3 regions of the Enterococcus innesii genome follow, and region 2 is predicted to be linked to each of the others. Evidence: predicted binding sites of a transcription regulator. Region 2 holds the regulator's gene; each other region holds the start of a gene.
What was found. The regulator LexA, encoded in region 2, represses DNA repair genes until DNA is damaged. The targets are predictions, from matches to a motif close to CNAACANNTGTTNG.
Positions count from the first base shown of each region.

Region 1: the regulator LexA is predicted to act here: its motif matches at 2,564-2,577, upstream of recX (recombination regulator RecX).
Region 3: the regulator LexA is predicted to act here: its motif matches at 2,815-2,828, upstream of dinB (DNA polymerase IV).

Region 1 covers NZ_AP025635.1:366,764-370,980, forward strand. The annotation lists gene ntdP (nucleoside tri-diphosphate phosphatase) at 1-518, opposite strand, end outside; gene mutY (A/G-specific adenine glycosylase) at 612-1,763, opposite strand; gene recX (recombination regulator RecX) at 1,756-2,550, opposite strand; gene rlmD (23S rRNA (uracil(1939)-C(5))-methyltransferase RlmD) at 2,665-4,041, shown strand; gene tnpA (IS200/IS605 family transposase) at 4,161-4,217, opposite strand, start outside.
Region 2 covers NZ_AP025635.1:80,414-84,630, reverse strand. The annotation lists gene tkt (transketolase) at 1-1,686, opposite strand, end outside; gene ENLAB_RS00405 (DUF896 family protein) at 1,787-2,026, opposite strand; gene lexA (transcriptional repressor LexA) at 2,163-2,783, shown strand; gene ENLAB_RS00395 (hypothetical protein) at 2,912-3,124, shown strand; gene ENLAB_RS00390 (adenine phosphoribosyltransferase) at 3,207-3,719, opposite strand; gene recJ (single-stranded-DNA-specific exonuclease RecJ) at 3,731-4,217, opposite strand, start outside.
Region 3 covers NZ_AP025635.1:3,279,204-3,283,420, reverse strand. The annotation lists gene nrdD (anaerobic ribonucleoside-triphosphate reductase) at 1-225, shown strand, start outside; gene nrdG (anaerobic ribonucleoside-triphosphate reductase activating protein) at 309-905, shown strand; gene ENLAB_RS15350 (DNA alkylation repair protein) at 986-1,642, opposite strand; gene dinB (DNA polymerase IV) at 1,662-2,786, opposite strand; gene ENLAB_RS15340 (P-II family nitrogen regulator) at 2,937-3,278, opposite strand; gene ENLAB_RS15335 (ammonium transporter) at 3,295-4,217, opposite strand, start outside.

The sequences.
Region 1 (4,217 bases), 290 kb from region 2:
TGCTTGTAGCGATCATACCAAATGTCCACATACCCTTGCGAAAAGGGTCCTTTGCCATTATTGATCCAATCTACTAAAATTTTGACATTTTCTTTCAAGATAAAATCAATGTCTTGCGGATATTGCATAATCTTACTGTGCAATTCATACTCATCCACATCTAGTAAACGTTTCTCGCCATCAGGAAATACTTTGATATCAAGGTCATAATCGATATATTTCAATGCCTCTTCATCAAGTAAATACGGTGAAGCAAGATTACAATAATAGGAAACCCCCTTCTCTCGAATCATTGCAATAACATTAAACCAGTATTTTTTATGAAAATATACAATTGCTGGTTCACGGGTAACCCAGCGTCTTCCATCTGATTCGGTCACTAGTGTATGATCGTTGACCCCTATCACTGAGAATTCACTGGTCTTTAAGACCATCGTATCCCGCCACGTTCGATGCAAATTGCCGTCATGTTTGTAGCTTTGAATGCTGACAAACTCTCCTTCTTTTGGAACTCGCATAGCAACCCTTCCCTCAGCAAGAAAACTTGCGTTTTGTTTGGGTGTTCATTACACCGACATCGTTAATATTATAGCAATAAAAGAAAGCTTTGCCTAGAAATCTTTATCGAGTTTCTGATATTTCTTTAATTGCTCGACTAATTTCTGCTGAGGTTTTGGAAAAACATAGTTTTGAAAGGACTCTTTGGCAGCCCATTCGCTGTCTTGTAACGTGAGCTCTCCCCGTTTTCTGCCATAAAATAAAAGGACATGCCATTTCAAATGACTAAAGATATGCGTGATCTCACCAAAATGTCGTTTTTGCCAAACGACAGGCAGATCAGGAAAAATCTCGAGTGCATCATCTTCGGCAATCAAATCTAACTGCAACTGCTCCTCTTTTGCCCATGTCCGCTGCAAAGCCTCATATTGTTCTTTCGTTACTTCTACCAACGGGAAATGCCACATAGAGGCCAATAAGCCTGTTTCAGGTCGCTGCACAAGTAGAAACGAGCCTTGATCTTCGATGGCGCCTGCGATGTAGTAGACATCCTTGGGCTTGGCTTTTTTCGATTTCACTGGAAAGTCTGTTTGTCGATTCTCTGCATAAGCAAGACAGTACTGGCTGATGGGACACTCTTCACATTTCGGTGTGGTGGGTGTACAGATTCGTGAGCCAAGATCCATCAAGGCTTGATTAAACTCACCGGGTTCATCGGGGGAAATGATCGTTCTCATCGCCTCGTCGAATGGTCTTCGGCTGCTAGCTTTCGCAATATCTGCTTCGATACAAAATAACCGACTGACGACCCGCATCACATTTCCATCGATCGCCGGTTCTGGTAAGCCAAAAGCAATACTGCCGATAGCACCAGCTGTATAGGGACCAATTCCTTTTAGTGAACGAATCTCCTCAATTGAATTGGGCATTTTCCCGTCGAATTCTGCCACGATTTGCTGGGCAGCCGCCTTCAGATTGCGGGCACGAGAGTAATAACCTAGACCTTCCCAAACCTTTAACAGCTTTTGTTCTTCAGCTTCAGCCAAGTCTTGGATCGTTGGGAATTGCTCCATAAAACGGTAAAAATAGCCAATCACTGTTTCCACTCGTGTTTGTTGAAGCATGATCTCTGAGATCCAGATTGCATACGGATCGTTGGTCGCCCGCCAAGGCAGATTGCGTTTTTCTTTATGATACCAAGTTAAAAATGTTTCTTGGAACGTCTTGATTTTTTCTTCATCCCAAGTTTCCCATTGCTTACTCATCCATTACTTCCTCATCTAAGAATCGTTGTATATCATCGATGGCAAACCCTTTTTGATAAAGACCTTGCTTGATTTTCATTTTTCGTTTCATCAAGGGCAAACGTTGATGCCGCCGCATAAGGCGAGCACCTTCTCTTTGGAGCGCTTCATTTTCTTGGTCCTCATCTTTTTCCATCGGTAATTCATCCAAAATCATTTGAATGACTCCTTGATGAAAACCTTTTTGCATCAAATGCATTTTTATCTTTTGGATCATTTCTTTATGGCTTTTATTGTGAAAACGACGCATCGCTTTTTCAGCCGTATGATACCCGACTTCAAACTGCATTTCCTCGGTATACAAAGGCAGTACTTCTTGAATCACGGGATCTTTCAAGCCTTTTTTTCTCAATTGCTGGCTGATGACCACGGGGCCTTTATCACTCATACGGACTTGGGTGCGAATGTAGCTCTCTCCATAGTTTTTGTCATCGATCAAATTCAGCTCTTTTAGACGTTCAACAACTAAGTCTCGGTCTTGTTTTTCGATTTCTTTGTCTTTCAAATAGGTACGGACTTCCATTTCAGAACGCAGCTGATAGCTGATATAGTTCATGGCTTGCTGCAATCCTAAATCAAATCCCGCACTTTTTTTGATTTCTTTTAATTCTTCTTCACTCAGTTCCTTGCCTTTTAATAGCCGAAAACGGACCAAAAGATCTTCTGAGACCCGCAGCGTTTCACCTTCTGATGTCGCCACCTCATAAAAGGGTCCTTTTCCTTTATTGATACGAATAATTGTATTCATCTTCTTCACCTCGCGAACGTACATTCTATTTTACCACAACTACAATGAAATTCCTTCTAATCAAGCTGAAAAAATGTGGTAAAATGAACTGACTATTTTATTTAAGGAGTTCACATGGCAAATACACAAGTCCAGCTTGGACAAAAATTACAACTAACGATCAAACGCTTAGGGATCAACGGAGAAGGCATCGGGTATTACAAAAAGCTGATCATCTTTGTTCCCCGTGTTCTACCGGGGGAACAGGTTATTGCCGAAGTCACCAAAGCATCTCCCCGCTTTGCTGAAGCCAAGATGACCAAAATCGTCAAGCCAAGCAGCGATCGCATCCAACCACCGTGCAAGTTTTACGACCGGTGCGGCGGCTGCCAATTGCAACATTTAGTCTACGATAAACAATTAGATTTCAAAAAAGACCTCTTGAAACAAGCACTTGAAAAATTTAAGCCAAATGGCTACCAACAGTTTGAACTAAGGGATACTTTAGGCATGGATGTTCCTTGGCATTACCGCAACAAAGCGCAATTTCAATTGCGTTACAACAGTCAAACCAAACGTATCGAAGCGGGTTTATACGAAATGGAGACCCATCGCTTAGTCGCCATTGATGATTGCCTCGTACAAGAACAAGATACGCAAAAAGTGATCAACGGCATCGTCCAGTTGTTGAATAAATACCAGATCCCCATTTACGATGAACGCAAAAACAGCGGTATTCTACGAACATTGATGGTTCGTATCGGGATCGCGACTGGCGAAGTCCAAGTCGTGTTCATTACCAATTCTGTCAAACTGCCGCAAAAAAATGCGCTGATTCGCGAGATCAATCAGCGCTTGCCGCAAGTCGTTTCCATCATGCAAAATGTGCAAAACAAAAAAACATCCGTCGTCATGGGAGAGGAAACGATTCATCTTTGGGGCAAAGAAGCAATCGAAGAACGGTTGAATGAACTGACCTTCGACTTGTCCGCCCGCGCATTCTTCCAGCTGAATCCGCAGCAAACCAGCGTCTTGTATCAAGAAGGGTTAAAAGCCCTTGACTTGAGCAAAAATGAAACAGTCGTTGATGCCTACTGCGGCGTGGGAACGATTGGGTTGAGCGTGGCTCCTTATGCCAAAGAAGTCCGCGGTATGGACATTATTCCTCAAGCAATTGAAAATGCCCAAGAAAATGCGCGCCGCATTGGTGCCCAAAATACCCATTATGAAACGGGTACTGCGGAGGAGCTATTACCAAAATGGTTCAATGAAGGCTTCAAACCTGATAGCATCATTGTTGATCCGCCAAGGACAGGCTTGGATGAACGATTATTGAAAGCTTTGCTGAAACAGCCACCGAAGAAGATGGTCTATATATCTTGTAATGTTTCTACTTTAGCAAGAGACTTAGTCCAACTAGCCAAAGTGTTTCACGTAGAATATCTGCAATCAGTAGATATGTTTCCACAAACCGCCCGCTGTGAAGTGGTAGTAAAATTGACCCGCAAGTAAATATCCACCCGTGAAACGGGTGGCTTTTTAACAGCCCTAGAAGGGCTCACCACTCGCTAGCCCCTTAAAAGGGGCTTTTTAAATGACCACCAACCGCTCACAGCCCTATCTCTCTTTCACTATTTAAATGGATCTACATACTCTTGTTTACTTATACTATCTCTTATTCGATCATC
Region 2 (4,217 bases):
TTCTGAACCTGTGGCGATCAAAATACCCGCTGGTGTTTCACCGGCTTGTTTTGAAATCACATAGCCACCTTTTGCGACATTTTCATCCGCACCAGTTTGCGTGCCTTCGATCACTGGTAGGTTTTGTCGACTTAAGACTAAGACCGTTGGCTTATCGGTTGTTGTCATGGCCAGTTTCCAAGCAGCACGGGTTTCATTGCCGTCTGCTGGACGAATCACTTGGACATTTGGCATGCAACGGACGCTAGCTAATTGTTCGATCGGCTCGTGGGTCGGTCCATCTTCTCCAACCGCCACGGAGTCATGCGTCAAGACATAGATCACAGGCGCATGCTGGATCGCAGACAAGCGCACCGCTGGACGCAAGTAATCAACGAAGACGAAGAAGGTTCCACCATAGATTCGCGTACCGCCATGCAATTGGATCCCGTTCATCGCTGCCGCCATCGCAAATTCTCGGACACCAAACCAAATGTTGCGGCCCTCGTATTGGCCAGGTTCAAAGTCTTTTTCTGCTGCTACCATCGTGTTGTTGGAACCAGAAAGGTCAGCCGATCCGCCCCATAAGCTAGGTACGGCTTTGGACAACGCTTGGATCATCTCTTTGCTGGATACCCGGCTAGCTTGTGAGCTGCCAACTTCGTAGCTTGGTAATGCTGCATCCCAATCTGCTGGCAATTCACCTGCAAAGGCTTTTTTGAATTGCGCCGCAAGTTCTGGATAGGCTGCTTCATAGGCACGGAAGGTTTCGTTCCAAGCTGCTTCAGCTTTTTGCCCTTCATCGATCATGGTTTCTTTGAAGCGCGCAGCAACTTCGTCAGGTACAGTAAATTCTGGGTATTCCCAGCCATAAATCGCTTTGGCTGCTGAAATGCCTTCGGCACCGATCGGCGCACCATGGACGGCAGAGGTGCCTTGATTTGGCGCACCGTATCCGATCACAGTCTTGATTTCGATCAAGGTTGGTTTGTCGCTTTCAGCTTTTGCTTCGTCGATCGCTTTCGAGATCGCTTCTAAATCATTGCCGTCTTCAACGAGAATGTGTTGCCAGCCATACGCTTCAAAACGCGCACCGACATTTTCTGTAAAGGCTTTTGAGGTCGGACCATCTAGGGAGATGTCATTTGAATCGTACAAGACGATCAGTTTGTCTAATTTCATGTGACCCGCCATGGATGCAGCTTCTTGCGAAACACCTTCCATCAAGTCCCCATCGCCACATAAAGCGTAAGTATAGTGATCAATGACTTGATACTTGTCGCGATTGTAGGTTGCAGCCAAGTGGGCTTCGGCCATCGCCATACCGACTGCCATAGCGATCCCTTGTCCTAAAGGTCCAGTGGTTGCTTCCACGCCGTCTGTGTGATCGACTTCTGGATGTCCTGGCGTGCGGCTATCCCATTGACGGAAGTTTTTTAGATCCTCAATGGTCACATCGTAACCAGACACGTGCAACAAGCTGTACAATAGCGCCGAACCATGTCCAGCAGACAAAACAAAGCGGTCACGATCCACCCAGTTGCGAGAAGTCGTTGGATTGACTTTCAAGTGTTTCGTCCACAAGGCATAGGCCATGGGTGCTGCCCCCATCGGTAATCCTGGATGTCCTGAATTGGCTTTTTGTACGGCTTCGATACTTAATGTACGAAGGGTGTTCACTCCTAATTGATCGATTTTATCAAACAATGGTAGTTCCTCCTAATTTAGGTTTTTTTTACCTTTATTACATCTCTTATTATACGTGATTCAGATACTTATTTCAATAGCAATGAAAAGGAATTCACAATTATCTGCCGTGGAGACCTTTTTTCTTCTGAATCTCTTTCAATTTTTCTGGTGTCACATCAGAACCTTCAGGATCAACGATTTTCATTCCTTCGATATGGTGACGCATTCCTCCACGAAAGGCGGTTAAATACTCTTCACGTAGAACTTTTTGTTCGTTCGTTTCTGCCTCGGTCAATCCTTCTGTTTTTTTCTTGTTGGCAAGTTCATTGATTCGAGCTAATTTTTCTTGAGATAGCATATTCGTTCCTCCTTTTCCCTCTTGATTTTACTACAAACTAGCGAATAAAAACAATAGCGCAAAAAGCGAACATTTGTTTGAATATTCGATATACCTATGGTACACTAATGTTATCAAATGAAAGAAGGTGTCAGTTTTGGCAAAACGAACAGAAAATCGACAAATCGAAATTCTTAAGTTCATTCATACCCGTGTCACTGAAAAAGGCTATCCGCCGACTGTTCGCGAAATTGGCGAAGCCGTTCAGTTATCTTCTACCTCAACTGTTCATGGCCATTTGTCCCGACTTGAAAAAAAAGGGTTGATCTTACGAGATCCTACAAAACCCAGAGCCATTGAATTAACTGCTTCCGGTCTTGAAAAAATCGATGTTCAACCAGCATCCATTCCGATGCTTGGTGTCGTAACTGCGGGAGAACCGATTTTAGCAGTGGAAGATGCATCCGATTTCTTTCCGATTCCGCCAGATTTAGCAAATAGTACCGGCAGTTTGTTTATGTTGACGATCCGAGGAGAAAGTATGATTAATGCTGGCATCCTTGACGGCGATCAAGTGATCGTTCGCAAACAACAAAGTGCGCAAAATGGTGATATCGTGATCGCTATGACAGATGAAGATGAAGCTACTTGCAAACGATTCTATAAAGAAAAGAATTACATTCGATTACAGCCAGAAAATGATTATTTAGAGCCCATCATTTTGCCTGACGTAACGATTTTAGGATTAGTTGTTGGTTTGTATCGCCATCTGCTTTGATTCTAATCGGCCTACCTAGGAAATCTTCGTACTTGCGAAGATTTTTTTCTTTCCTCTTTACAAACCGAACAAACATTCGTATAATAGGTATACAAACATAAGTTCGTATTATTTAAGGAGTGAATGAGATGAAAGCAGTTCGTCGATTTGGTTTTATGTTGTGGGTATTATTGATGGGTATCGTTATTGGCTATTTTGGCGTTCTAAGTGCTGTTCTGATTTTTTGTCCTCTAATGATGCTTTGGTTCATGCTATGGGATGAAAAGAAATTCCGCCAAGCAGAGCGCAAACGTAACCGCCATTATTATCACGATCATGATTTTTATCGGTATGAACCATGATCCTTCCCCTACATACGCATACGCCCATAAGGCAGCAGAAACAAAAAAAGACTCCAGCGAGTCCTTTTTTGTTTCTGCTTTTTTAGTATTCCATTAACGTCTTAATTTCGACACCTTGGATTTTATCTCTTCCATGTAAATCCATTAGTTCGATCAAAAAGGCGCAGCCAACAACGATACCGCCTAATTTTTCTACGAGTTCAATTGTTGCTTTGATCGTTCCGCCAGTTGCTAGTAGATCGTCACAGATCAAGACACGTTGTCCTGGTTTGATAGCATCGGCATGCAACGTCAAAACATCCACACCATACTCTTTTTCATACTCTGCTTCAATGGTTTCTCGTGGCAATTTGCCTTTTTTACGTACTGGAGCAAAGCCGACACCTAACTGGTACGCAACTGGACAACCAACGATAAATCCGCGGGCTTCTGGTCCTACCACCATATCGATGCCTTTTTCTTGTGCATACTCAACGATCTGCTGTGTCGCATAACGATACGCTTCTCCATCAGCCATTAACGGCGAGATGTCCCGAAAAATAATTCCCTCTTGGGGATAATCCGGAATACTAGCAATATACTCTTTTAAATCCATTTTTTTTCCTCCTAGACTGTCAACCACTGACGCAGGGTTGATAAATCACTCATTAATAAAAATTCTTCTGTTTTGATCATTTTTTGTCGTTGCTGATACAAATGACTCTCTGTCAGCGGACGAGAAACAGGATCAGCCGTTTTATTCAAAACACCATCTTGTATTGTAACAAATTCCAGCTCAGAAAACACCTGAATCATGAAAATAAGTAATTTTTCTGGAATTTTTAGATAGTCAGCAACCATCCTTAATTTGTAGCGAATATCCAAACGAGGTTGTTGCTTGATCAATTGAAAAAGCCGACCATATTGCTCTCTGGTGCCTACCCCATCTAAATAAGCATCTTCGGTCGAGTAAAACACAAACGCAATTCTTGAAGCATGAAGCGTTTGGATGATTTCTTTGATCACTGCAGGATCAGTAGGACAATCTAAAAAGGCGATTTCTTGAAATTGAGCTTCATGAAACGTGTCTCTCAAGTTAGCCACTGAGTCGAAT
Region 3 (4,217 bases), 320 kb from region 2:
CTTGGAACAAATACCCCTATCGATCACTGTTACGAGTGCGGATATGAAGGAGACTTTAATCCAACCGAACGAGGCTTTGAATGTCCACAATGTGGCAATCACGATCCAAAAAGTTGTGATGTTGTCAAAAGAACCTGTGGGTATCTTGGAAATCCTCAAGCTCGTCCAATGGTCAACGGTCGTCACAAAGAAATCTCTGCTCGGGTCAAACATTTGCAAGAATAATCATAAAAGGAGTGTTAGATTTCCTCTACACTCCTTTTATCGAAGACCAACCCCTGTAATTCACAATAGAAAGAAGTTTTCTTATGAGAAATCCTAAGCCCCAAGAATGGAAAGCAAACGAGTACAGTCAAAATTATATTGCTGATTACAAAGCCTTCAACTTTGTGGATGGTGAAGGCATTCGAAATAGTTTGTATGTGAGCGGCTGTCTGTTTGCTTGTGAAGGCTGTTTCAACAAAGCCGTCCAAAACTTTCGCTATGGGACACCTTTTACGCAAGAACTAGAGGATCGAATCATTGAAGATCTGCGACATGAGTATGTTCAAGGACTGACGCTCCTAGGCGGCGAACCTTTCTTAAACACGACAGTCTGTCTGAAAGTCGTTGATCGCGTTCGTGCTGAGTTCGGGCACAGCAAAGATATTTGGAGCTGGTCCGGCTACACCTATGAAGAATTGCTTTTGGAAACACCTGATAAACTGGAACTCTTATCCAAAATCGATATTTTGGTGGACGGCCGCTTTGAACTCAGTAAGCGAAACCTAAACTTGCAATTTCGTGGCAGCAGCAATCAACGAATCATTGATCTTGCTGCATCCCGCGAACAAGGAAAAGCGGTTATCTGGGCAAAGTGCAAAGATGCGGAAGCAAGCTACGAACAAATCAAAAAACAAATTTAACGATCAAAACACCGTGCATCTTTCAAAAAAGATACTGCACGGTGTTTTTTATTGCTATATTCAGCCAGTAAAGCTACTTTTTAAAGGTACTTACTCGCTTCACGAACCGTCAAAGGCGCCAGACTTGTTTGATAGCGCAGGAGAAAATCTTGAACCCACTGAGGATTTGTCTTGGCATAATCTCGCAAGGTCCAGCCAATGGCTTTGTTGATAAAAAATTCAGAACTACCCAAATTGTTGACAAGGATCTCTTCTAGCAATGGTTGATCCATCTGTTCTTTTTGCAACAGTTGGTGGAGAATCGCCACGCGCCGTAGCCAAAGATTATTGTCAAGACTCCAACGAAGCATCTCAACCTTTAACGCTGGCAATCGGCGAACAAGTTTTCTGACGACCTCACTCAGTGCGTCCACGCTGTCCCACCAAGCTTTCGTTATGACCAACTGTTCAATTTTTGCTAGATCAACGGCTATTAAAAAGGGCTCCATCACCACTAAATAATCAATCCCAAAGTACTGGTGTTCTCGATAGTTACTTTGCCAACAATGATCGATAAAATCCCAATCGACCGTTTTCGTTTGTTTTGCTGCTTTAAAGGCTGTTTTTTCTTGCTGGCGGCGCAACGGCGCAGGAATGCCCAGAAAATCAAACTGATGCCGCATGTAGGCGGCCATTTTTTCACTTCGCTCCTGATCAGCCAACCCAACCATCGTGTCATATACTTGATAGAGTGTCATTTTGCTCCTCCTCTTTTACCTACTGCTCGTCAGATAGTTGCCATAAGGGCAGTACGATATTTTCATAGGTCAGTGGATCAAGATTTGTGACGGTGATCCCCAAAAGACGGATGCCTTTTTCCAAACCTAAAATTTCTTCCCAGATCAGACTTGCTTCGGAAAATAGCTGTTCTTTTTTATGAACATAGGTTGGCAAGGTCACTCGCTTGGTGATCGTAGAGTAATCACTGTAACGGACTTTTAACACGACTGTTTTGCCATGTTTTTGTGTGCGCTTCAGTGATCTTTCGACTTCTTCTGCGATAGCCCGTAATTGGCTCAAAACTTGTTCTTCACTAGTTAATGGATTGCCGTATGTATGCTCTTTTCCAACTGATTTTCGTTCTCTGGTCACACTGACTGGTGAATCATGGATTCCTCTAACTTTCCGATACAAGGAATACCCCATTTTGCCAAATTCGCGGATCAACGCCATCTCACTCCAAGCGTATAGATCGGCTCCTGTAAAAATGCCTAACTCATGCATTCTGGGGACAGTTTTCTTCCCGATCCCATGAAATTTATCGATGGGTAGTTGGTGTAAAAAGGCTACTGCCTCATCCGGCATCACCACCGTTAATCCTCGTGGTTTATGATAATCGGAAGATAGTTTTGCCAAGAATTTGTTGTAACTGACACCCGCCGAACAGGTCAAATGAGTCTCTTGCCAGATATCTCGTTGAATCAAACGAGCGATCTTAATTGCTGAAGGACAGTTGATTTTGTTAACTGTCACATCTAGATACGCTTCATCGATAGAAACTGGTTCGATGATGTCGGTGTATCGGTGAAAAATTTCTCTGACTTGCTGGGACACTTCACGATACTTCTGATGATTCCCCGGTTTAAAAATCGCTTGCGGACAAAGCTCGTAGGCTTTTTGCGCACTCATTGCCGAATGGATACCATATTGTCGCGCCAAATAATTCGCTGTCGTGACCACTCCTCGTCCGCCAGTATCGCTTGGGTGACGGGCAATCACGAGGGGATGCTTGGCCAACTCAGGATCATCCCGTTCTTCCACCGAAGCAAAAAAAGCATCCATATCAATATGAATAATTTTGCGGCTCGTATCATTTTTTAAGGGAAATTGCAGTTCCGACATCGTTGCTCACCTCACTTCTCATTATAAACGAACAGAGGTTCCCTATCAAGCAAGGAATCAAGCGAAGCACGCAAAAAGGACCAATTTTCATTGGTCCTTCCCTCTACGTTTACTGCTTTTGCTGCAAAGTTCATAGTCTAAGAATTTCTGTTATAAGGCGGCTTCCCCTCGTTCATTGGTGCGAATCCGAATCGCTTCTTCCAACGGGTAGACGAATATTTTGCCATCACCGACTTCATCTGTTCGACAGATCGATAAAATCAACTCAATCACATCGTTAACTTTTTCATCTGCTAAAACGAAACGGACATTTACTTTTGGTAAAAGAGTCGTGATCACTTCTTGGCCACGAATAAACTCTTTTAGGCCTTTTTGATTGCCACATCCGAGAACTTGACTGACCGTCATCCCGCTGATCAGATCCGATTGATCCAATGCGGCTTTTAGCTCCTCTAATTTTTCTTGGCGAATAATCGCTTCAACTTTTTTCATGACTGCTCCTCCACTCTTAAGAATCTAACCCCATAAAGGTAGGATAGGCCGTTTCATCATGTTCGATCCGATCCATCCCCACCGCTTCTTCTTGCTGAGAGACCCGAATCGGTATCACCCATTTGATCAAGATGATAATGACAAAGGATAGGATACCGGCAAACAAAATCGTGAACACGATACTTTCGGCCTGTGCGATAAAAAGATCAATACCGCCATAAAGCAATCCTGAATGTCCACCAACAGCTGGATCAGCAAAAATCCCGGTCATCAAACCGCCAAAGATTCCGCCTACCCCATGGCACCCAAAGGCATCCAAAGCATCATCTAAGCCTAATCGATGTTTGATGACAGAAATAAAGAAGTAACAAAATGGACTGACTAAAGCGCCAATGATAAAGGAAGACCAAAGGGAGACAAACCCCGCCCCTGGAGTAATGGCAACTAAGCCCACCACTGCTCCGGTACAAGCACCGACGATCGTCGGTTTGCCCACGACGAGTTTTTCAATCAACATCCAAGACAGCATCGCACTGGCTGCTGCCGTATTCGTGGTCATCAAGGCGTGGATCGCTAGGCCATCAGCTGCTAGAGCAGAGCCGGCATTAAAGCCAAACCAACCGAACCATAGCAATCCCGCTCCTAGAACAACAAAGGGAATATTATGAGGTCGATATTCCGTTTGATGAAATTCTCGTCGTTTGCCGACAACGATCGCTAAGACTAACCCACTGATTCCTGAGCTGATATGAACGACATTGCCTCCTGCAAAGTCGATCGAGCCGATCGCATCTAAGAAGCCGCCGCCCCACACCATATGCGCCATTGGAAAATACACGAAAACCAGCCAGAAGCCAATAAATAGGAAAATAGCAGAGAACCGCATTCTTCCAACAACTGATCCAGTGATGATCGCCGTTGTGATCAAAGCAAACATCA